2 regions of the Variovorax sp. V15 genome follow, and region 1 is predicted to be linked to the other one. Evidence: riboswitches for the same ligand, from Rfam matches in the RefSeq annotation. Region 1 holds a riboswitch; the other holds the start of a gene.
What was found. A riboswitch is a leader RNA that binds a small molecule or an ion and turns the genes downstream of it on or off. The one in region 1 is predicted to bind cobalamin.

Region 1 (11,893 bases):
ATGATCCCGAAATTCATACTTTGGAACTCCTTGGGTGATTGGCTCGTGCTGACACGCACGGATGAGAGGATAGAGGCTGAGCACGGAGGCCGCTTCGTGACAGCTGGTTGCAAGCCTGGCTCAGTGTTTTCCTGAGAGGGCCCATGGCTTGAAACTCGCTAGAGTGAAGGCGGCCGTTCAGGCTTTTGCCATTACACAAAGGAAATCTCATGAGCAAGAAAGTTGCATATGTCACCGGGGGCATGGGTGGCATCGGAACAGCCATCTGCCAGCGTCTCTACAAGGACGGGTTCACCGTGGTCGCAGGTTGCGGCCCCACGCGCGACTACGCCAAGTGGCTGGCCGAACAGAAAGCCGCAGGCTTCGAGTTCCATGCGTCGGTCGGCAATGTCGGCGACTGGCAATCCACCGTCGAAGCCTTCTCCGCCGCCAAGGCCGCGCACGGCCCCATCGACGTGCTGGTCAACAACGCCGGCATCACGCGGGACCGCATGTTCCTCAAGATGACGCCCGAGGACTGGAGCGCGGTGATCGAGACCAACCTCAACAGCATGTTCAACGTCACCAAGCAGGTGGTGGGCGACATGGTGGAAAAGGGCTGGGGCCGCATCATCAACATCAGTTCGGTCAACGGCGCCAAGGGCCAGGCGGGCCAGACCAACTACTCGGCGGCCAAGGCCGGCATGCACGGCTTCACCATGGCGCTGGCGCAGGAGCTGGCCAACAAGGGCGTGACGGTCAACACCGTGAGCCCGGGCTACATCGGCACCGACATGGTCAAGGCCATCCGCCAGGAAGTGCTCGACAAGATCGTGGCCACCATCCCGGTCAAGCGCCTGGGCGAGCCCAGCGAAATCGCCTCCATCATCTCGTGGCTGGCCACGGACGAAGGCGGCTACAGCACTGGCGCCGACTTCTCGGTCAACGGCGGTCTTCACATGCATTAAGCATGCTGACTTACACCTGATCGACAGACCCGCTTCGGCGGGTCTTTTCATTTCATCGATACGGGTTCCACGGATAGAAAACCGCGAACAGGCGTCCTACAGTTTTCAACCCTCCGGAGGCAAACATGGAAAGCACAACAAGCACTCCCGCCAGAAAGCTCCCGCTCTACCGCTCCCTGTACGTTCAGGTGATCACCGCCGTGATCATCGGCGTGCTGCTCGGCCACTTCTATCCCGCGGCCGGCGAGGCGATGAAGCCGCTGGGCGACGGCTTCATCAAGCTGATCAAGATGATCATCGCGCCGATCATCTTCTGCACGGTGGTGGTGGGCATCGCCGGCATGGAGGACATGAAGAAGGTCGGCAAGACCGGCGGCCTGGCGCTGCTGTACTTCGAGGTGGTGAGCACCATCGCGCTCATCGTGGGCCTGGTGCTGGTGAACGTGCTCAAGCCCGGCGGGGGCATGAACATCGACCCGAGCACGCTCGACACCAAGGGCATCGCGGCCTACACCGGCCCGGGCAAGATGACCGGCACGGTCGACTTCATCATGAACATCATCCCGAACACCATCGTGGATGCCTTCGCGAAGGGCGAGATCCTGCAGGTGCTGCTCATCGCTGTGCTGTTCGGCTTCGCGCTGCACCGTTTCGGGGGGCGCGGCACGCTGGTGTTCGACGTGATCGAGAAGGGCTCGCACGTGCTCTTCGGCATCGTCAACTACATCATGAAGCTGGCGCCCATCGGCGCCTTCGGCGCGATGGCCTTCACCATCGGCAAGTACGGGCTGGGCAGCCTGTTCTCGCTGGGCAAGCTGATGGGCACCTTCTACCTGACCTGCCTGCTGTTCATCTTCGTGGTGCTGGGGCTCATTGCGCGATTCCACGGCTTCAGCATCTGGAAGTTCATCAAGTACATCAAGGAAGAGCTGCTGATCGTGCTGGGCACCTCGTCCAGCGAATCGGTGCTGCCGCGCATGATGGAGAAGATGGAGAACCTGGGCGCCAACAAGACCTGCGTGGGCCTCGTGATCCCGACCGGTTATTCGTTCAACCTCGACGGCACTTCCATCTACCTGACGATGGCGGCGGTGTTCATCGCGCAGGCGACCAACACGCCGATGACGCTCACGCAGGAGATCACGCTGCTCGCCGTGCTGCTGCTGACCTCGAAGGGGGCGGCGGGCGTCACGGGCAGCGGCTTCATCGTGCTGGCGGCCACGCTGTCGGCGGTGGGCCATGTGCCGGTGGCGGGGCTGGCGCTCATCCTGGGCATCGACCGATTCATGTCGGAAGCCCGCGCGCTGACCAACCTGATCGGCAACGGCGTCGCCACCATCGTGGTCGCCAAGTGGACCAACGAGCTCGACGAGAACCGGCTGCAGGCCGGACTCAACAACGAGAGCTGGGTGGAAGCGCAGGAGCCCGAGGCGCTGGACGCGGCCCGGGCGAGCAAGATGGCCGGCTGAGATTGCCGGCCGGGATGGCCTCCTGAAACAAAAGGCCGGGCATCGTTCCTGCAAAATGCAGCGATGCCCCACAGCGTCTCCCTCATCAACACGATCGCCGCCGGCCTGGGGCTGGCGCTCATCCTCGGCTTCCTGGCGGCCAGGCTGCGTTTGCCGGCGCTGGTGGGCTACCTGCTCGCGGGCGTGATCATCGGGCCCTTCACACCTGGCTTCGTGGCCGATGCGGGCATCGCGGCCCAGCTCGCCGAGATCGGCGTGATGCTGCTGATGTTCGGCGTGGGCCTTCATTTCTCTCTCGACGACCTGCTGGCGGTGCGCAAGATCGCACTGCCAGGCGCGCTCGCGCAGATCGTGGTGGCCACGCTCCTTGGCGGCGGGCTGGCCATGTGGTGGGGCTGGAGCCCTGGCGCGGCGCTGGTGTTCGGGCTGGCGCTGTCGGTGGCGAGCACGGTCGTGCTGCTTCGCGCGCTCGAGAGCCTGGGCATCCTCGATTCATTCACCGGCCGCATCGCGGTCGGCTGGCTGGTGGTGGAAGACCTCGCCATGGTTCTGGTGCTGGTGCTGCTTCCGCCGCTGGCGGGCACGCTGGGCGACCGGGGCGCGGCGGGTGGCGCAGGCACCGCCGACCCGCTGTGGCAGACCCTGGGCCTCACGCTGCTGCAGGTCGGCGGCTTCGTCGCGCTGATGCTGGTGGTGGGGCGGCGGGTGTTCCCGTGGATCCTCTGGCAGGTCACGCGCACCGGCTCGCGCGAGCTGTTCACGCTGTGCGTGGTGGCGGCGGCCGTGAGCATCGCCTACGCGTCCGCGGCGCTCTTCGGCGTGTCCTTCGCGCTGGGCGCCTTCTTCGCCGGCATGGTGATGCGCGAGTCGCAGTTCGCGCACCGGGCGGCGCAGGAGTCGCTGCCGCTGCGCGACGCCTTCGCGGTGCTGTTCTTCGTGTCGGTCGGCATGCTGTTCGACCCCTCGGTGCTGCTCGACCGGCCGCTGCAGGTGCTGGCGGTAGTGCTGGTGATCGTGCTGGGCAAGTCGCTGGCGGCCTGCGCGCTGGTGCTGGTGTTCCGCTACCCGCTGGGCACGGCGCTCACGGTGAGCGCGAGCCTGGCGCAGATCGGCGAGTTCTCGTTCATCCTGGCCGGGCTGGGCGTGTCGCTGGGGCTGCTGCCGGTGGAGGGGCAGAGCCTGGTGCTTGCCGGTGCGCTGATTTCCATCGCCACCAATCCGCTGTGGTTCAGCCTGATCGCGCCGATGCAGAAATGGCTGCATGCCCATTCCTCCTTCGCGCGCGGGCTGGAGATGCGTGAAGACCCGCTGGCCGAGCTGCCCATGACCACCGAGGCCAGGTACCTCTCGCGACAGGTGGTGCTGGTGGGTTACGGGCGCGTCGGGCGCCGCATCGCGGCCGAACTCGACGCCAACGACATTCCCTACGTGGTGGCCGAGCAGAACCGCGAACTGGTCGAGAAGCTGCGCGAGGCCGGCACGCCGGCCGTGTGGGGCGATGCGGCCGACCCGGCGGTGCTGATCCAGGCGCACATCGCGCGCGCCCGCGTGCTGGTGGTGGCCACGCCCGACGCCATGAACGTGCGGCAGATGATGGAAACCGCGCACACGCTCAATCCGGCGATCCAGACGGTGATCCGCAGCCACAACGAGCAGGAGGCCCGGCTGCTCACGCAGGAAACCTCCGCCACCGTGTTCCTCGGCGAGCACGAACTGGCCCAGGCCATGGCCCGCGACGTGGTCCAGCGCGCGGTGTCGATGGCGGTGCCGGCCTGAAGTCCGGTCAGGCCGGCCCGGTTCAGAGGTCTTCTATCACCAGCGTGCGGTAGCGCTGGGCGATGGAGTAGGGCACGGTGCGCACCAGCTCCATCATCTGCTCGGCCGCCGCGCCGTCCTTGGTCCTGACGAGCAGCCCGGTGTGGCCCTCGCGCGCCAGCTTGGCGTAGGCGCGCACGGTTGCCGCGTCGGTGCCGGCGGACGGCAGCGGATCGTCGGCGATCCTCACCGTGGGCACGATCTCGCTGAGCACGGTCTCGGCGGGGAGCAGGTAGACCTCGTCGCCGCTGACGCCCTTTTCAATCAGCCGGTGGCCGATGCGGTCGGCATCTTCCGCGCTCGGGAACATCACCATCGAGTAGCCGGTGGGGTAGAAGGCGCCACCGATGCTCGAGCGCATGCGGGGTTCAAGGGTGAAGTGCTTCATGCTGCCTCCTGGTTCTTGTGGAAGTCCCTGGATACAACATTAGGTCGCACCCGCAGGGGCCTCTGTAGGAGAACCCCGAAAGCTCTGTCAACCGCCCGCCTTCCTGGCCTGTTCAATTCATTCAGCAGTCAGCAAGCAACGCCATCCTCGCTCCATGCCTTCTCCCAGAAACATCGCACTCACCGTCCATGAGCTGGAGGAGGGGGAGTTCTACTGGGTGCTGATGGAGGCCGTGGAGGGCTCTCCCGGCGACACCACCCATGTCTACGTGCCCCTGGAGGCTGCCCACGAGCCCTACGCCACCTATTCGAACGCGCTGGTGGCGGGCGTGGCCATGATGCGGCGGCTGTTCGGGCCCGATGGCAAGCCGGCCTCCTGAGCCTGGCGGCCGGCTTCGGGGCCGGCCCCGAAGGGCGCTACCTATAATCCCGCCGTTCCGGTTCGGCAGTTTTCATTGGTTACTCGCCGTTCCGGACCACACGGTTCGAAGGTGCCCCGCACGCCATCCATCTGATCGACGGCGACGGGGTTAAACGGGAAGCAGGTGAGCCGCGCCGTCGTTCTCTCTGGAGATCGATGGACGCGCCGATTCCTGCGCTGCCCCCGCAACGGTCAGCGGATCTGGAACCCCTCGGGCTCGTGCCTCCTCGATTGGCACGGGCAGCCACTGCGCTTGGGCGTGGGAAGGCGAGGGCTTCTGCCACTGCGTGCATCCAACAGCACGCAGTGGCACTCCGCAAGCCCGGATACCGGCCTTCGCAACCGCCTTCGGACGCTGCGGGAGTGCGTGTCCGGGCCAGCCGCCTACCGCGCCCGCCGCGGGCCGCCGCAGCCCTTTCGCCTCTTCCGCCACGTCCTTCAACGGTCAGGAGCATGCGGGGACGCAGGCTGGAGGAGAGGTTTCATGGGTCATGCGTCGCGAGGGAGCGATCGCAGGAGAGCGTCGCCACAACGGCTGCGACGCTGGGCGCGGTTTTCAGGTCTTTCGAGTCTTTCACTGGGTTGGGGGCTCGCCGTGGGCCCCTGTGCGGCGGTCTTCGCGCAGACGCCCGACGGCCAGACGCTCAAGCCCATCCAGGTGGACGCCGAGCGGCACACGCCGCTGGCCATCGACGAGCCCACGCAGACCGGCAGCCGCCTCGGCCTCACGCCGCTGGAGACGCCGGCCAGCGTCGAGGTGCTGACGGGCGACACCATCCGTGCGCGTGGCGACGTCTCGGTGATCGACGCCGTCACCCGCGCCACCGGCATCACCGGCTCGCCCGGCCCCGGCAATGGCGGTACCGCGCTGGGAGCGCGCGGCTTCCTGGGCCATGGCTCGGTGATGCAGCTCTTCGACGGCACGCGCCTGTACGCGGGCGCCGGCACCGTCACCTTTCCCTTCGACGCCTGGTCGGCCGACCGCATCGAGGTGCTGCGCGGCGCAGCCTCGGTGATGTACGGCGAGGGCGCCATCGGCGGGGCGATCAACGTGGTGCCGAAGAAGCCCGCGCGCGGGCCGATCCGCAATGAAGCGCTGGTCACGCTCGGCTCCGACGCCACGCGGCAGGTGGCCTTCGGCAGCGGCGGCGCGATCAACGACAGGCTCTCCTACCGCTTAGACATCAGCCAGCGCAACACCGACGGCTTCATGCGGCGCGGCGAGGCCGAGAGCTTGGCCGTGAGCGCCGCCGTGCGGCTGGACGTGTCGCCGCAGCTGCAGTTCACGCTCTCGCACGACGAGGGCCGCCAGTCGCCGCAGCGCTACTACGGCGTGCCGCTGATCGACGGCCGCCTCGGCAGCCAGACCCTGCGCCAGAACTACAACGTGGACGACGCCGAGATCAAGTACCGCGACAAGTGGACCCGCCTCGACGCCCAGTGGACGCCCAGCGACGCCGTGACGGTGCGCAACCAGCTCTACCGGCTGGAGAGCAAGCGCCACTGGCGCAACAGCGAAACCTACACCTACAGCGCCACCACCCGGCGCCTGACGCGCGGCGACTACCTGGAGATCGGCCACGACCAGGAGCAGATCGGCAACCGCACCGACGCCACCTTCAGGCATGGCCTATTCGGCCTCGCCAACCAGGTGCTGGTGGGCTTCGACGTGAACCGCATCGACTTCACGCACATCAACGACTCGCCCTACGGCGGCCGTTCGGTGGTCGACCCTTTCGTCTTCAGTCTCGGCTACTACGCCTCGCCGGTGGCCTACACGCCGCGCTACAAGACCAGGACCAGCACCTACGCCTTCTTCGCCGAGGACAAGCTGGCCTTCAACCGGCAGTGGTCGCTGGTGGGCAGCCTGCGCTGGGATCACGCGAAGATCGCGCGCACCGACTTGCAGAACGCCGCCAACAACTTCGGCAAGACCTTCGAGTACGCCACCGGCCGCCTCGGCGTGGTCTACGCGCCCGACGCCTCTCAGTCGTTCTACGCGCAGGTTGCGCGCGCGGCCGATCCGCTGGGCTCGCTGGTGACCACCTCGGCCTCGCAGGCAGCCTTCGACCTCAGCACCGGCAGGCAGGTCGAGGTCGGCTACAAGCGCCAGCTCGCGGACAACCGCGGCGCCTGGACGGTGGCGGCCTACCGCATCGAGAAGAACAAGCTGCTCTCGCGCGACGCCATCGACCCCACTGTCACCCAGCAGGTCGGCAAGCAGTCTTCCGAAGGCATCGAGGCCACGCTCGACCTGGCGCTGACCTCCACGCTGCGGCTGGAGGCCAATGTCGCCAAGCTGCGCGCGCGCTACGACGACTTCAACGAAGTGGTCAGCGGCAAGCTGGTCTCTCGCGCGGGCAACACGCCCACCGGCGTGCCCGAGGAGGCCGCCAACCTCTGGCTCACCTGGCGCTTCCTGCCGCAGTGGGAAGCCGATGTCGGTGTGCGCTACGTAGGCCCGCGCCAGGTCGACGCGGCCAATTCGCGAAAGATCGGCTCCTACACCGTGGCCGACGCGGGCGTGAGCTGGCAGGCGAACCCGTCGCTCAAGCTCGCGCTGCGTGCCTACAACCTGGCCGACCGGCGCTATCCGGTGTCGTTCTCGAACGGCGGCAACCAGTGGCTGCTGGGGCGCCCGCGCTCCTTCGAGCTGTCGGCGCTGGTCAACTTCTGACGAACGCGGGCCGGACGAACGCATGACCTCCGCATGGCGCCGCCCCTGGCCGCGCATCCGCCACTGGCTCTACTGGACGCACCGGTGGCTGGGCATCGGCGGCTGCCTGCTGTTCGTCATGTGGTTCGTCTCGGGCGTGGTGATGATGTACGTGGGGTATCCGAACCTCACGGACGAGGAGCGCCTCGCGGGCCTCTCGCCGCTGCGCTTCGGGCAGGCGGCTGTGTCGCCGTCGGCCGCGCTCGAAGCGCTGCCGACGGAGGCCCGCGCCCAGCCGCCGCGCCGCATAGTGCTGGAGATGCAGGGCGGAACCGGCGCCGGTCCCGTCTGGCGCATCGTCGATGCGCGCGGCGGCCGGCATACCGTCTCGGCGCGCGACGGCCGCGTGCCCGGCCCGGTCGATGCCGCGCAGGCCGAGGCCATCGCGCGCGACTTCTCAGGCCATGCCGGCGCCCGCTGGGCCGAGACGCTGGAGCGCGACCAGTGGACCGTGCCGCAGGGCCTGAACCCGCTGCGTCCGCTGCACCGCATCGAGGTCGGCGACGCCGCAGGCGCCGAGCTCTACGTCTCGCGGGTCAATGGCGAGGTGGTGCGCGACACGACGCGCTCCGAGCGCTTCTGGAACTGGCTGGGCTCGGTGCCGCACTGGATCTACTTCACGCCGCTGCGTGCCGATCCGCCCTTGTGGCACGACGTGGTGGTGTGGCTGTCGGCCGCCTGCATCGTCTCGGCAGTGACGGGCCTCGTCATCGGCATCCTGCGGGTGCGCCTGCGGCGGCGCTTTCGCAACGGCGCGGTCACGCCCTACACGGGCTGGATGGCCTGGCACCACGTCGCGGGGCTGGTCGGCGGCTTCTTCGTGTTGACATGGATCGTGAGCGGCTGGCTGTCGATGAACCCCAACGGCTGGTTCCAGCGCGGCGCCGACGACACGGCGGCGATGGCGAGCTACACGGGAGCCGGTACTTCGCCGTTCCTTTGGCCGCCTGCAACGCTGCCGGCAGGCGAGGGCGCCGACGCGCCGCGCGAGGCCCAGCTGCTGTGGTTCGACGGCAAGCCGCTGCTGCAGCTGCGCGATGCGAAGGCACGCGTGCGGGTGGTCGATGCCGCCACCGGCGCGCCGGCCTCCATCGCGAAGGAAGACATCCTGCGCGCCGCCGCCCGCCTGCGCCCCGGCTCGAACATCACCGAAGCCGTGCTGCAGACCCGAGAAGACTTCCACTGGTACGGCCACCACCGCGAGCGCATCGTGCCCGTGTGGCGCCTGCAGTTCGACGACCCGGCGCGCAGCTGGATCTACATCGACCCGGCCAGCGGCCAGGTGGCCGGCAGCAACGACGGCAACTCGCGCCTGCGCCGCTGGCTCTTCAACGCGGCGCACAGCCTCGACTTTCCCTGGCTTATCCAGCACCGGCCGGCCTGGGATCTCGTGATGTGGCTGCTTTCCATCGTCGGCGCGGTGGCTTCGGCCAGCGGCGCCGTGATCGGCTGGCGCCGGCTGCGGCGAAAGCCGAAGCCGGCGGCCGTACCGGGCGCGCGGCATGCGCTGCGGCGTTCATGAACGGGGCTTGCGTGAGCCAGCCCATCCACCAACAATCAACTTTCGCACTGCGGTGCATTTCAGGAGGTGCTCGATGCACATCGAACCAGGTCTAGTCGACGGATCCAAGATATTCCTCAGCTACGCGACGGCAGCCGCCGCGCTTGCCTACACCGGCAAGGTCGCGTTCCAGACGCTCATGAAGGACGGGCCCGCCGCACTGGTGCTGCGCTCTGCCATCGCCGTGGCGCTGGTGTTCTGCTTCTTCGAGGTGTTCCCGCACCACCCGGTGGGCGTGTCGGAGGTGCACCTGATCCTGGGCACCACGCTGCTGCTGGTGTTCGGGCTCGCGCCCGCCGCCATCGGGCTGGCTGGCGGCCTGCTGATCCAGGGCCTCTTCTTCGAGCCGCAGGACATTCCGCAGTACGGCATGAACGTCACCACGCTGCTGGTGCCGCTGTTCGCCACTTCTGCGCTGGCGCGCCGCATCATTCCCGAGAACCTGGCCTATGTGGACATCGGCTACCGCGAGGCTTTCAAGCTCTCGGTGGCGTACCAGGGCGGCATCGTGGTGTGGGTCGGCTTCTGGGCGCTGTACGGACGCGGCACCGGCATCGAGAACATGAGCCAGATCGCCAGCTTCGGCGCTGCCTACATGACCGTCGTGCTGGTCGAGCCGCTGGTCGACCTGGGCGTGCTGGCTGCTGCCAAGGCATGGCGCCGGCTGCAGGGCACCGCCCTCGTCGAGCGTCGCCTGTACGGCGGCGCCTGATCCGCGCTTCTCGCGCGCTTCCTTTCCCCGCGGGCGCCGCGGTGCCTGCCCGGGCGCCTGTGTGCCGCCCACCCATCGCGCCGCCGCCATCGCCGGCGGCGCCCGAAAGACCTTCTCCCATGACACAAGCAAGCAACGCCAAGATTCCCGTCACCATCGTCACGGGCTTCCTCGGCAGCGGCAAGACCACGCTGCTGCGCCACATCCTCAGCAACGCCGAAGGCCGCCGCATCGCGGTGATCGTCAACGAGTTCGGCGAGTTGGGCATCGACGGCGAAATCCTGCGCGGCTGCGGCATCGGCTGCGACGACGAAGGCAACGAGCGCGAGGGCGCGCTCTACGAGCTGGCCAACGGCTGCGTCTGCTGCACGGTGCAGGAGGAGTTCCTGCCGGTGATGCTGCAGCTGGCCGAGCGGCGCGGCGAGCTCGACGCGGTGCTCATCGAAACCTCGGGCCTCGCGCTGCCCAAGCCGCTGGTGCAGGCCTTCCAGTGGCCGGATATCGCCAACATCTTCACCGTGGATTCGGTCGTCACCGTGGTCGACGGCCCGGCCGCCGCCTCGGGCCAGTTCGCCGAGAACCCGCAGGCCGTCGACGAAGCCCGCCGCGCCGATCCCAACCTCGACCACGAATCGCCGCTGCACGAACTGTTCGAAGACCAGCTCTCGGCCGCCGACCTCGTGGTGCTCAACAAGACCGACCTGATGGACGACGCGGCGCGCGCCAAGGTCGAGGCGATGGTGCGCGAAGAGCTTCCGCCCGAGGTGAAGATCGTCGCCGCCAGCGAAGGCCGGCTGCCGCTCGCGCTGCTGCTGGGCCAGGGCCGCGCGGCCGAGGCCACCATCCATCTGCGCGAGAGCCACCACGACCACGAGGAAGACCACGACCACGACGAGTTCGACTCGCTCGTGATCGAGCTGCCGCCCGTCGAGCGCGACAGCCTGCTCGCCGTGCTCGGCAGGCTGGTCGAGCAGCACACCATCTACCGCGTGAAGGGCTTCGTCGCCGTGCCGGGCAAGCCGATGCGCCTGCTGGTGCAGGGCGTGGGGCGGCGCTTCGACCACCACTTCGACCGCCGCTGGCGCGACGGCGAGGCGCAGCGCACGCGGCTGGTGTTCATCGGCGAAGACCTGGACGAAGGCGCACTGCGCAAGGCGCTCGAAGAGGCGGGCGCTGTCGCCACCGCCTGACGCCCCGAGCGCATGCACCTGCTGAGCACCCAGCCCGGACGCTTCGTCGAGGACGACAGCGTCGTCACCCGTCTCGACCAGACACCGGGCGACATCGTGGTGCTCAGCTCGGCCGACACCACGCTCGCGCTGCTCGCCGCCGCGCGCACCGCGCTGGCGGCCACCGACCCAGGCTATCCGTCGCTGCGGCTGGCCAACCTCATGTACCTGCGCCAGCCGGCATCGCTCGACCTGTATGTCGACGAAGTGCTGCAGCATGCGCGCGTGGTGGTGGTCGACCACCTGGGCGCCGAATCGGCCTGGGCCTACGGGCTGCAGCAGCTCGAGAAGCTGGCCAGGCGCAAGGGCCAGCAGCTCGCGATGTTCTCCGGCGACCTGCAGGAAGACGAAGACCTGCTCGTGCGCGGCACCCTGTCGCGCGACGTGAGCCGGCAGCTCTGGCAGTACATGCGCAGCGGCGGGGCGGGCAACGCGATGCAGTTCCTGCGCGCGGTGGCCTTCCACGGCCTGGGCCATGGCGAGGCCCCGCTGCCGCCGCGCAGCCTGCCGCAGGTGGCGCTGCATGTGCCGGGCGGCGCGGGTGCTTCGCACACGGTGGCCGGCATCGACGACCTGCGCAACCGCTGGCACGCCGGCGCGCCGGTGGTGGCGCTGGTGTTCTACCGGTCGCATCTG
Region 2 (11,893 bases), 1.1 Mb from region 1:
TCGCCTCCTGGCCGAGCCTGGGCTCACGCGCGACGCGGTGCGCAACATGCGCCTGTTCGTCGCGGGCTCGGCGCCGCTGCTCATCGAGACCTTCGAGGAATGGCGCGAGCGCACCGGGCACACCATTCTCGAGCGCTACGGCATGAGCGAGACGGTCATGCTCACCTCCAACCCCTACCGGCCGGAGCAGGGAGAGCGCCGCGGCGGCACCGTCGGCTTCGCGCTGCCTGGCGTGCAGCTGCGCGTTCGCGACGACAGCGGCCGCGACTGCACCACCGACGAGATCGGCAACATCGAGGTCAGCGGCCCGAACGTGTTCGCGGGCTACTGGCGCATGCCCGAGAAGACGAAGGAGGAGTTCACCGCCGACGGCTTCTTCAAGACCGGCGACGTGGGCAAGATCGACGGCCGGGGCTACATCACCATCGTCGGGCGCAGCAAGGACCTGATCATCAGCGGGGGCTACAACGTGTACCCCGCCGAGATCGAGGGCTACATCAACGAGATGGCTGGCGTGGCCGAGAGCGCCGTGGTCGGCGTGCCGCACCCCGACTTCGGCGAGGTGGGCGTGGCCATCGTCATTCCCAAGGCGGGCGCTGCGCTCGATGGCGATGCCATCGTGGCGGAGTTGAAGTCGAAGCTCGCCAACTTCAAGATTCCCAAGCGCTGCTTCGTGGTGCCCGAGCTGCCGCGCAACGCCATGGGCAAGGTGCAGAAGGCGCTGCTGCGTACGGAGCACAAGGGCCTCTTCGCGGCCTGAGTTCTTTCAGTCAGAGGGCGCGAGTCCGTTCATCAGCCCGCTGCCCGCGTGGCAGTTGACGTACTCGTAGCTCTGCTCGTCGGCCTTGAGCACCGACACCTCGTGATACACGCGCAGCTGCAGCTGGAAGTTCAGCGCCTGCACGTAGCGCATGAAGCTGCCGAAGATCGCGACGTGCGTGGGGTGCGACTCGGCCCAGCGTTCCATGTCGGCCAGCGAGCGCCAGTAGCTCAGCCCGAACGACTTCTGCAGCGGCGCGCCCTGCGCGTCGAGGTGGCGCATGTAGCGGTTGCTGTAGCAGCCGATGCCCAGCCCCTGCTCGCGCAGGAAGTCCATGCCCTCGCGCAGCACCGGTTCCATGTCCTGCAGGTAGAGCGTGCGCTCCTGGCCGGTGGTGTCGGTCCATTCCTGGCCGGAGCGGATCATCGCGACGTTCTCGTGGCCCGCGATGCGCACGCGCTGCCCCGGCGCCGGCGCGCCTGCGATCACCGCGCGCGAGCCCGAAGGCGCCATCGCGTCGGTCTGCGACAGCGGAATGCGGTCGCGCATCGAACCCCAGTAGCCGTGCTCCTGCAGCTCGCCGCTGACCCCGCCCATTACCACGCCCACGCCCTCGAAGCGGTCGGGCGTGTTGAACATGGTCTCGAAGTGCTCGACGCGGGGCGAGGCGATCTCGCGGAAGTAGCCGAGGCCTTCCGTGAGCCGTTCGTCGGAGCGCCACCAGGCGTCGACAGCTGGCGTCGCGCACCAGCGGGCGTAGGCGGCGGGGTCGTTCCAGTAGGCGATGGCGATCATGTTGTCGAAGCCTTGCGCGTCGACGTAGTGCGTGAGGTCGTGATGGCCCGGGCCGTCTGGCAGGGCGAAGTCGCGCGCGATCTTCATCAGCGCGGCACAGGCGCGGCCCTGCATTTCGGCGCCGCGCGACTGCACGCCGAAGTAGCCCATCACGACCTGCCTCACCGCGACCGGTGCGCGGGCCGACCACACGGGGTAGGGCGGCACGTAGTCGTCTTCCACGCGGCGGTGGCGCGTGCGGGGGCACTTCAGGTGCTCGTCGATGGCGGATTCCATGGTGTGCCTCCGTTGCTTCAGGCCGCGACCGGCTCTGGCGTGCCGGCTTCGGGCTCCGGCGACGTCGCCTGCTGCACCACGACAGGCTCGCGGCGCGTCTTGTTCAGCAGCAGCTGCGTGACGTCGGGCCGCGAGTAGTGGCCGCTCGGGTCGGCGGAGGCCTTGGCGAGCGAGATCATGCCGAGGTCGATGTCGGCGACGACCAGGCCTTCCTCGTCTTCCGCCAGCGGCGTGCCCAGCGGCGAGCCGTCGGGTGCGTAGATGCGCGCGTAGCCACCGCCGGTGCGCAGCATCTGCTGCTTGCCGGCGTCGGTGCACATCAGCTCGCTCATGGCTTTCGACACCGTGGCGCAGGGCGCGACCACGAAGCACTGGCCCTCGGCTGCGTAGACCTGGCTCGCGGCGTTGTTGACCTCGGGGCCCAGCGCATAGGCCGCGCCGCGGTAGAGCGAGAAGCTCGGCCATGCGCCGCAGTGGATCTGCTCGTTCTGCGAGTACATCGCGTACTTGCTCAGCGGCTGCAGGTGCTCCCAGCACGAGAGTGAGCCGATGTTGCCCAGCGGCGTGCGGATCACGGCGAGGTCGGAGCCGTCGCCTTCACCGAACACCGTGCGCTCCACGTGCGTGGGCTTGAGCTTGCGCCGCGTCTGCACGGTATTGCCCTGGTCGTCGATGAGCGCCTGCGCGATGTAGAGGCTGCCCGCGGCTTTCTCGCTGTAGCCCAGCGAGACCCAGATGCCGAGCCTGCGCGCGGCTTCGCCGATGCGCTCGAACTCGGCCGAGCCGATCACCAGCGAGTTGTCGTGGTACCGCTGCACGAACTGCATGCCCCAGGCCGGCGAATCGAGCCAGATCCACCACGGGTAGCCGGGCACCCAGGTCTCGGGAAAGGCGATGAGCTTCACGCCCTGTTTCGCGGCCTGCGTCATCAGGTCGATGGTCTTGTCGATGGTGCCGTCGAGGTCGAGGAACACGGGGGCGGCCTGCACTGCGGCAACGCGCAGCTTGGGGTGGACGGTGGTCGGCATGAAGGTTCTCCAGATGCAATGAAAGTAACGGGGCGTTGGGAAGCGTGGTCCGCAGTCACCGGGTTTGCGCTGTGGCATGCGGGTTGCTTGAAGCGTAGATTCGCGCCGCCGGAACGCCTTGACCCGGTTTGGCGGCGTTCTTGTTCCAGCGTTGCATCCGTTCGTTGCCCAGGCTTTCCGAGGAATCCGATGACCCAGCTGCTCAGCACCGATGCCGTTTCGCGCGACCAGCGGCTCGCCTACTGGACCGACATGATCTGCAACGTCTACGTGCAGCTCGGTTGCGACCCGGTGCGCGAGGGCGATCCGGGCGATTTCGAGGGAAGCATCCGCCAGCACACGTTGCCCGGGCTCGACGTGTCGGTCGTCACCTCGAGCCCGCAGAAGGTGATGCGCACGCCGGGGCACATCTCGCATTCCAGCGACGACTACTTCCTCGTGAGCATCCAGGCGCGCGGCCGGGGCGTGGTACGGCAGGACGGCCGCGACGCGGTGCTGTCGGCCGGCGATTTCGCGCTGTACGACAGCACGCGGCCCTACCAGCTGCTGTTCGACGAATCATTCGAGCAGATCGTGCTCAAGCTGCCCGGCGAACGCCTGCGCAGCGAGTTGCGCGACACCGAGGCGCTGACGGCCACCACCGTGTCGGGGCGCGAAGGCGCGGGACACCTGCTGCTGGGCATGATCCGCACCCTGCGCGAGGACATCGACACGCTGCAGCCGGCCTCGGCTCTCGCGGTGGCCAACGGCGTGCAGAACATCCTGGTGGCGGGGCTGCAGACGCTGCCGGCGGCGAGCGCGCCGTCGCTGAGCAATCTGGCGGCCTACCACCTCGCGCGCGTGAAGCGGCGCATCGACGAGCAGTTGGCCGATCCGTCACTCTCGGTGAGCACGCTGGCGACCGGGCTGGGCGTCTCGGTGAGCCACATCCATCGCGTCTTCAGGAGCGAGCCGCTCACGCCCTCGCAGTACATCTGGGAGCGCAGGCTGCAGGCATGCAGCCGCGACCTGCTGGAGCCGCGCCTGGCAGGCCGTCCCGTGGCCGATATCGCCTACGGCAGGGGATTCAACGACGCGGCGCACTTCAGCCGCGCGTTCAGGGAGCGATTCGGCTGCTCGCCACGCGAGTGGCGGCAGCAGCGCATGCAGTAACGGATCGAAGGATCGGCTTACTGAACCAGCAGCACGGTGGTGTTCGTCTCGGCGATCACCTTGGTGGCGACGGAGCCCATCAGCGCTCGGCCGAGGATGCCGTGGCCGTGCGTGCCCAGCACGATCAGCCCCGCCTGCGCGGCGGCGGCCGACTTGAGAATCTCCTCGGCGATGTGGCCGTGGCGCGCATCGACCGTGTAGTTGGCGATGCCCTGTGCCGCGAGCTGCGCCTTCACGGGGTCGATCACCTTGGCGCTTTCCTCGGCGTAGTAGTCGGAGACGATCTCCTTGCTGAGGTGGCGCGTGACGTGGCCCGAGATGCCGGTGCACACGTGCACGATGACCAGTTCGTGGCCGTCCACGAACATCGCGCGGTTGGCAACCAGATAAGCCAGCGCCTTCTGCGTGTAGGCGCTGCCGTCGACTGCGATGAGGATTTTCATGGCCCCGTTATACGGCGCGTGCCGCGCGGGCGGCAACGAGTCGCACCTCTCGCGCAAGGGCCTTGCGCCCGAAGGGAATCAGCCGTGCAGGCCCTTCCAGAGCATGTAGGCGGCCAGCATGTAGAGGATGCTCGCGAACACGCGCTTGAGCTTCTTCACCGGCAGGCTGTGCGCCGCCTTCGCGCCCAGCGGCGCGGTCAGCACGCTGCACAGGGCGATCACCGCCAGCGCGGGCAGCCAGATGTAGCCGAAGGAGCCGGCCGGCAGGCCCTGCACCGACTGGCCGCTCACCGCATAGCCCAGCACGTTCGCCACCGCGATCGGAAAGCCCAGCGCCGCGCTGGTGGCCACCGCGTTGTGGATGGAGATGTTGCACCACGTCATGAACGGCACGCTGATGAAGCCGCCGCCGGCCCCCACCAGGCCCGAGATGAAGCCGATGGCGCCGCCCGCCGCAAGCTGGCCGCCCGTGCCCGGCATCTGCCGCGAAGCCGCGGGCTTCTTGTCGAGGAACATCTGCGTGGCCGAGAAGCCCACGAAGAGCGCGAAGAAGATCGCCAGCGCCGTTCCCTTGAGTAGCGAGAACACGCCCAGGCTGCCCACCAGGCTGCCGATGACGATGCCGGGCGCGAGCCGGCGCACGATGTCCCAGCGCACCGCGCCGCGCTTGTGGTGCGCGCGCACGCTCGACACCGAGGTGAAGATGATGGTCGCCATCGAGGTCGCGATGGCCATCTTCACCGAGAGATCGGCCGGCGCGCCGCGGTGGCCCATGATGATCGTGATGAACGGCACCATCAGCATGCCGCCGCCGATGCCCAGCAGGCCTGCGAGGAAACCGGTGCCGAGCCCGAGGGCGGCGAGTTCGGCGATGAGGATGGGGTCGAGCAAGCTGGAGACGTTCACGGAAATTCTGTATCGCAAAAAGCAACGGCCCCGAGCAGTTTGTGCAGGGGGCCGTGGCGGAATTAGGTGTCTGCAAGTGGGCGCCGGACTCGCATCCTGAACCGGGGTTCAGGTGGGCGAGGGCAGCAGGACTTCGGGTTCATCTGACGCGAGATGATCACACCCGTCGAGCGATTTACCAAGCCCGGCTCCGTAGAGCATTGGAACAAGGACATATAAAGCCCAACGCGCACCGCAGACAGTTCGGATTTTACCGCTGCAGCCCTGCCGGCGGAACCCGCTCAGAGCAAATGTCCATCGCCCGCCAGGGCCTGATCGAGTCTTTGAATGAGCTGGGCGGCCTTCGGGTCGGTCTCTGTGGTATCGGCTGCTGCGGCAGCAGGCGCGGGTGCCGCGGTGGCGGCGGCCTGCTGCGCGGCGAGGTCGAATGCCAGGTTCAGCGATGCCAGCACCGCGATGCGGTCGCGGGCCTTGACTTTTCCCGCGTCGCGGATCTTGCACATGGCGGCATCCACGCGGTCGACGGCTTCGCGCAACTGCGCCTCGCCGCCGTCGGGACAGCCGAGCAGATAGCTCTGTCCCATGATCTGTACTTCAATCTGCTTCATGCGGGGGAATCTTCGGAAGGTGGTTCAGCCGGCAACCGTTCGAGCAGGGCGTCGAGGCGCGTGCGGGCCGCGACGAGCCGCGACTTCAGTGCGTCGCGTTCGCGCGTGAGCGCATCGACCTGTTCCTGCAGCAGCGCGTTGGTGCGCTGCACCTCTTCGTGACGCACGAGCAGTCGTTCGACGCGCTCGGCGATCTGGTCGATGGGGCTGGAGGCGGGCATGGTTGGCGATTGTAGTTTCCCGGGGAGGCGGTCCCGCCGAGGCCGGACGCGGCGCCCGGCATGCCCGGGATTCTGCGGCTTTGGCGCCCGCCGATCAAACCCCCGATCAGGTGTTTCAGGCTTCGCTCAGCCGCACGTAGGTGGCCAGCAGCGCGCTCTTGGCGACCACGCCCAGCAGCACCGGGTTGGCGGCGCTCTCTATCAGCGGCAGCCGCTCGCCCAGGTGGTCGAGGAAGCGCTGCAGCGCCTCGCCCAGCCCGGTGTCGGCGGTGATCGGCAGGATCGCCTGCGAGAGCAGGGCGCCGGCCGTCGTCTCCTGCGGCGCCGTGCCGAGCGACGAGAGCGGCACCACGCCGAGATAGCGGTTGTCCGCGTCCACCACGTACAGGTACTTCACGGGGTACTGCAGAAAGAGCCTGCTCATCGCCTCGCGGTCCGCCTGCGGGCCGACCACCGTTTCGGCCGGCTGCACCAGGTCGCGCATGTGCAGGCCGCGCAGGCGCATCTGGTCGTCGCGCTGTGCGTTGCGATGCAGCGTGATCTCGTACATCGAGCCCGCGTTGGCCGAGCGCGCCACGAAATACGCGATGACGCTCGCGGCCATCAGCGGCAGCATGACCTGGTAGCTCAGCGTCATCTCGAAGATCATCAATATCGCCATCAGCGGCGCCTGCGTGGCGCCCGCCAGGAACGCGCCCATGCCGACGATGGCGTAGGCGAAAGGCGCCGAGCTCGCCGCTGGCCACAGCGCCTGCACGCCCTGGCCGAAGAGCGCGCCGATCATGCAGCCGAAGAAGAGCGCGGGCGTGAACACGCCGCCCACCGCGCCCGAGCCCGCCGTTGCCATGGTGGCGATCGCCTTGGCGAGCAGCACCAGCGCGATCAGCGTCCAAGCCCATGGCGTGTGCAGCACCGAATTGACCACGCTGTAGCCGTTGCCCCAGACCTCCGGCATCGGCACCGACACCACGCCCATGACGAGCCCGCCCAGCGCCAGCCGCCATGGCAGCGCGAGCGGCAGCCGCGAGAACAGCGCCCGGCTGCCCTGCAGCGCGCGCAGGAAGCCCACCGCCGCGAAGCCCAGCAGCACGCCGAGCACGCAGAACAGCACGACCTCGGTGCCGTGGATCTCCGGGAACGGCGGCATCCTGTAAGGCGGCTGGTAGCCCGGAAGCGCCCGCATCGCGACGTTGGCGACCACCGAGGCGATGATGATCGGTCCCACGCTCTCCATCGCGATGGAGCCCAGCACGATCTCCGCGACGAAGAAGGCGCCCGCGATGGGCGCGTTGTAGGCTGCCGTGAGGCCGGCCGCCGCGCCGCAGGCCACCAGCAGCCGCAGCCGTTCGGCCGGGAAGCGGAACACCCTCCCGAGCAGCGAGGAAGCCAGCGCCGCCAGTTGCACCATCGAGCCCTCGCGCCCGATCGAGCCGCCGGTGCCGATGCTCACCAGCGACGACGCGCTGCGCGCCAGCGTCTGCGCCACCGGGATGCGCCCGTCGCCGAGCACGATGGCCTCCATGTAGTCGGACGTGGCGCTGCGCTGCGCCACGCGTTTGGCCAGCACCAGCAGCAGCCCCGCCACCAGCCCGCCCAGCGTGGGGCAGGCGATGCGTGCCCACCATGGCAGTTGCCTGGCCATTGCCACGAGCCCTTCGCCAGGCCCCAGCACCAGATGCTCGAAGGCCAGCAGCGCCGCGCGGAAGAATTCGGTCGCCAGCGTCCCCAGCAGCCCCGCCACGATGGACCACAGCAGCATCGACTGCCAGCCCGACACACCGAAGAGACGCTGCAGCGCCGAACGCAGATTCAGGAAGACCGAGGCGGGCTGCATCATGGCCGTCGATGTTAGCGGTGCCGCAACTTTCGACTTAAGCCCCGTTGGCCAGCGCATAAAATCACCGCCGTTGGTGCTCGCGCCGTGGTTCGCACGGCGCAGTTCAACGGGAAGCAGGAGTGAACGCCCCGGTTCTTGCCGGAACAAGGCCGAAGCCGCCTGCGCTGCCCCCGCAACGGTCAAGCAGACGGTGCCGCAAGGCGCCAACCCCTTTCCATCGAAGCCACTGGATGCCCTGAAACAGGCGTCTGGGAAGGCGGCAAGGAGTCGCTCTGCCAGCCCGGATACCGGCCAACAAGGCGGCTGCCGCATGCGTCGAAGATGAATGACGAACGCATGCGCGGCCATTGCGCCCAGGCGCCGGCGGGGAGGCCGGCCAGGGGTATTGACGTTCGTTCGCTTGATCCATGATTTCCCGTGTTTGCTCTTTCCGCGGCCGCGCTCCTGCGCGCCGCTTCCGCCACGCCTGCCTGCCGCTGGCGCTGGTTTCCGCCTTCGGCGGGCTGGCCCATGCGCAGGAGGCTTCCACCCTGCGCGAGACGGTGGTCACTGCCAACCGCACCCCGCAGGCGTTGTCGGAGCTCGTGGGAGACGTCTCCATCGTCGACAGCAACGCCATCGAGCGCAGCGGCGCGACCGGCGTGGCCGACCTGCTCTCGCGCCTGCCCGGCATCGAGATCTCGCGCTCCGGCGGCGTGGGCAACACCACCAGCCTCTTCATCCGCGGCGCCGAGACGCGCTTCACAGCCGTGTATCTCGATGGTGTGCGCATCGACTCGCAATCGACCGGCGGCGCCGGCTGGGAGGGCATCCCACTGTCGCAGATCGACCGCATCGAGGTGCTGCGCGGCCCGGCCGCCGCGGTCTACGGCTCCGACGCCGTGGGCGGCGTGATCCAGCTCTTCACCAGGCGAGGAGAAGAGGGCGTGTCGCCCTACGCCGGCATCGGCTTCGGCAGCAAGGGGCTGCGCAGGATCGAAGGCGGCGTGAGCGGCAAGTCGGGCCTCTTCGACTATTCCTTCGGCGTGGCGCATGAAGAGAGCAAGGGCTACAACGTGCAGCCCGTGAGCAAGCGCAACGTGACCAAGGACGGCTTCACCAGCCCCGACCGCGACGGCTACAACAGCACCTCGGGCAACGCGAAGCTGGGCTTCCAGATCACGCCCGACCAGCGCATCGAGGCCACGCTGCTTTCCAGCGACATCAAATCCGGCTACGACGCCACGGTGTCCTACAGGACCAGGCTGCCGTTCCTGTTCGCCAACGACATCTCGAGCAACACGCTGCAGACCGCCGGCCTGAGCTGGTCGGCAAAGTGGAACGACGTCTACAGCACCCGCGTGCAGGTGACCGACTCGCAGCAGGTCTACAAGACCCAGCCCTCGTTCTACCGCACCGAGACGAAGCTGCGCGGCTACCTCTTCCAGAACGAATTCCGCTTCGGCCCGCACCTCGTCACCGCCACGCTCGAGCGCCGCGAAGACGCCCTGGAGAACGCTCCCACAACCACCTCGAAGCTGCTCTCGCGCGACCGCTCGCAGGACGCCGTCTCGCTGGGCTACGGCTTCGTGAAGGGCCCGCACTCGCTGCAGCTGCACGTGCGCCACGACAAGGACAGCGAATTCGGCGGCAAGACCACCGGAAGCGCGGCCTACGGCTACGCCATCACGCCGTCGCTGCGCTTCACGGCGTCGGCCGGCACCGCCTTCCGCGTGCCCACGCTGTACCAGCGCTTCAGCGAATACGGCCTGGCCACGCTCAAACCCGAATCGAGTCGCAATCTCGAGCTGGGCCTGCAGTACACCGAGGGTGCGACCCAGCTGGGCGTGGTGGCCTACGCCAACCGCGTGCAGAACCTGATCGTGTTCGACGGCTCGGCCAAGGGCTGCGCATCGTCCTTCGGCTGCTACGCCAGCACCGCCCGCGCGCGCTACCAGGGCGTCACGCTCTCGGGCAGCCACCGCATCGGCGACGTCACGCTGCGCGGCTCGCTCGACTTCCAGGACCCGCGCGACCTCGCCACCCACAACCTGCTCGCGCGCCGCGCGCAGCGCCATGCCACCATGGGCGCCGACTGGCGCATCGCGGGCTGGACGCTGGGCGCCGAGGTGCAGACTTCCAGCCGCCGCTACGACGACGCCGCCAACAGCGTGAAGCTCGGCGGCTACACCGTGCTGAACCTGTCGGCCACCACGCAGATCACGCGCGACATCAACCTCGTCGCGCGCGTCGACAATGTGGGCAACAAGGACTACCAGTTCGCACGGCTGTACGCCAATGCCGGCCGTACCGCCTACGTCGGTCTCAAGTGGACGCCTCACTAAGCAGCCAAGCATCCCAGCCGGGCGGCACCGCCGGTGCCGCGGCGGCCACCTGCGCCGCCGTGCTGGTGGCCGCCCCGGCCTCGGGGCAGGGCAAGACCACGGTCGCTGCCGCGCTGGCCCGGCTGCATGCGCGCCAGGGCAGGCGCGTGCGCGCCTTCAAGTGCGGGCCCGACTTCCTCGACCCGCACTGGCTGGCGCTGGCCACCGGCGCGCCGGTGCATTCGCTGGACCTCTGGATGACCGGCGAGGCCGACTGCCGCGCGCGCCTGCTCGCGGCAGCGGCCGAATGCGACCTGCTGGTCGTCGAAGGCGTGATGGGCCTCTTCGACGGCACGCCCAGCGCCGCCGACCTGGCGCAGCGCTTCGGCCTGCCGGTGCTGGCGGTGATCGACGCGCACGCCATGGCCGGCACCTTCGGGGCGCTGGCCTACGGGCTGCAGAACTTCCGCGACGGCCTGCCGTGGGCCGGCGTGCTGGCGAACCGCGTGGCCAGCGAAAGACACAGCCAGATGCTGAAGAACGCGCTGCGCGACCCTTCTCAATGGCTCGGCGCCTTGCCGCGCGATGCCCGCTTTTCACTGCCCGAACGGCATCTGGGCCTCGTGGCCGCAACCGAACTCGGCGACGCGATGGCGCGGTTGGACGCGGCCGCCGACGTGCTCGCCGACACGCCGCTGGGCCGGATGTCCGTCGCCGACCTGCCGCAGGTGCGCTTCGAGGCTGCATCCGACGAGCCGCAAGCCATGGCCCCATTGCTGGCCGGCCGCACCATCGCCATCGCGCGCGACGCCGCCTTCTCGTTCATCTACCCCGCGAACCTCGACGTGCTCACGGCACTGGGCGCGAAGCTGAGCTTCTTCTCGCCGCTCGCGGGCGACGCCTTGCCGGCCTGCGATGCCGTCTGGCTGCCCGGCGGCTATCCGGAGCTGCACGCGCAGGCGCTGTCGGCTTGCACGGCGATGCGTGAATCGCTTGCCGCGCATGCCGCAGCGGGCAAGCCGGTCTGGGCCGAGTGCGGCGGAATGATGGCGCTGTTCGACGAGCTGGCCCTGCAGGACGGTGAGCCAGTCCACCGCCTCTGGGGCCTGCTGCCCGGCCGCGTGACCATGCAGAAGCGGCTCGCGGGTCTCGGGCCGCAGCAGCTCTCGCTGGGCAGTCACGTGCTGCGCGGCCACACCTTCCACTATTCGAGCTGCGAAACGCCGCTGGAGCCGGTCGCCCGCACCGCCCGGCCCGGCGCCCCGCAGGCCGTGGGCGCGCGCGCCGGCGAAGCGCTGTACGTGCACGGCCCGGTGCGCGCGAGCTACTTCCATGCGTGGTTCGCGTCCAGTCCGCAAGCCACTGCCCGCCTTTTCGGCGCCATGTCCATCGAGTTGGAGAGCCATGCCGCATTCGACCAAGCCTGAAGCCGTGGTGCACGAGTTCATCCTGGGTGGCCAGAAGAGCGGCAAGTCGCGCCGTGCCGAGCAGCGCGCCATCGACTGGCTCGCATCCGGCTCCCGGCCCCGCCGCGCCGTGCTGATCGCCACCGCCCAGGCCTATG

Region 2: it holds a riboswitch for cobalamin, as region 1 does, so the genes downstream of both, ACAM57_RS14010 (TonB-dependent receptor) here and ACAM57_RS19295 (TonB-dependent receptor) in region 1, are expected to answer to the same signal.

The regions. Positions count from the first base shown of each region.
Region 1 covers NZ_AP028659.1:4,059,132-4,071,024, reverse strand. The annotation lists gene ACAM57_RS19325 (DJ-1/PfpI family protein) at 1-17, opposite strand, end outside; gene phbB (acetoacetyl-CoA reductase) at 210-947, shown strand; gene ACAM57_RS19315 (dicarboxylate/amino acid:cation symporter) at 1,073-2,416, shown strand; gene ybaL (YbaL family putative K(+) efflux transporter) at 2,480-4,192, shown strand; gene ACAM57_RS19305 (hypothetical protein) at 4,215-4,619, opposite strand; gene ACAM57_RS19300 (hypothetical protein) at 4,774-4,998, shown strand; cobalamin riboswitch at 5,091-5,392, shown strand; gene ACAM57_RS19295 (TonB-dependent receptor) at 5,635-7,716, shown strand; gene ACAM57_RS19290 (PepSY domain-containing protein) at 7,739-9,277, shown strand; gene ACAM57_RS19285 (energy-coupling factor ABC transporter permease) at 9,351-10,028, shown strand; gene cobW (cobalamin biosynthesis protein CobW) at 10,148-11,218, shown strand; gene cobN (cobaltochelatase subunit CobN) at 11,231-11,893, shown strand, end outside.
Region 2 covers NZ_AP028659.1:2,963,831-2,975,723, forward strand. The annotation lists gene ACAM57_RS13965 (malonyl-CoA synthase) at 1-760, shown strand, start outside; gene ACAM57_RS13970 (phenylacetaldoxime dehydratase family protein) at 767-1,831, opposite strand; gene ACAM57_RS13975 (carbon-nitrogen hydrolase family protein) at 1,849-2,859, opposite strand; gene ACAM57_RS13980 (helix-turn-helix domain-containing protein) at 3,049-4,011, shown strand; gene ACAM57_RS13985 (universal stress protein) at 4,029-4,454, opposite strand; gene ACAM57_RS13990 (sulfite exporter TauE/SafE family protein) at 4,533-5,360, opposite strand; gene ACAM57_RS13995 (cell division protein ZapA) at 5,642-5,968, opposite strand; gene ACAM57_RS14000 (hypothetical protein) at 5,965-6,189, opposite strand; gene ACAM57_RS14005 (ClcB-like voltage-gated chloride channel protein) at 6,305-8,026, opposite strand; cobalamin riboswitch at 8,081-8,337, shown strand; gene ACAM57_RS14010 (TonB-dependent receptor) at 8,434-10,350, shown strand; gene ACAM57_RS14015 (cobyrinate a,c-diamide synthase) at 10,335-11,756, shown strand; gene ACAM57_RS14020 (bifunctional adenosylcobinamide kinase/adenosylcobinamide-phosphate guanylyltransferase) at 11,734-11,893, shown strand, end outside.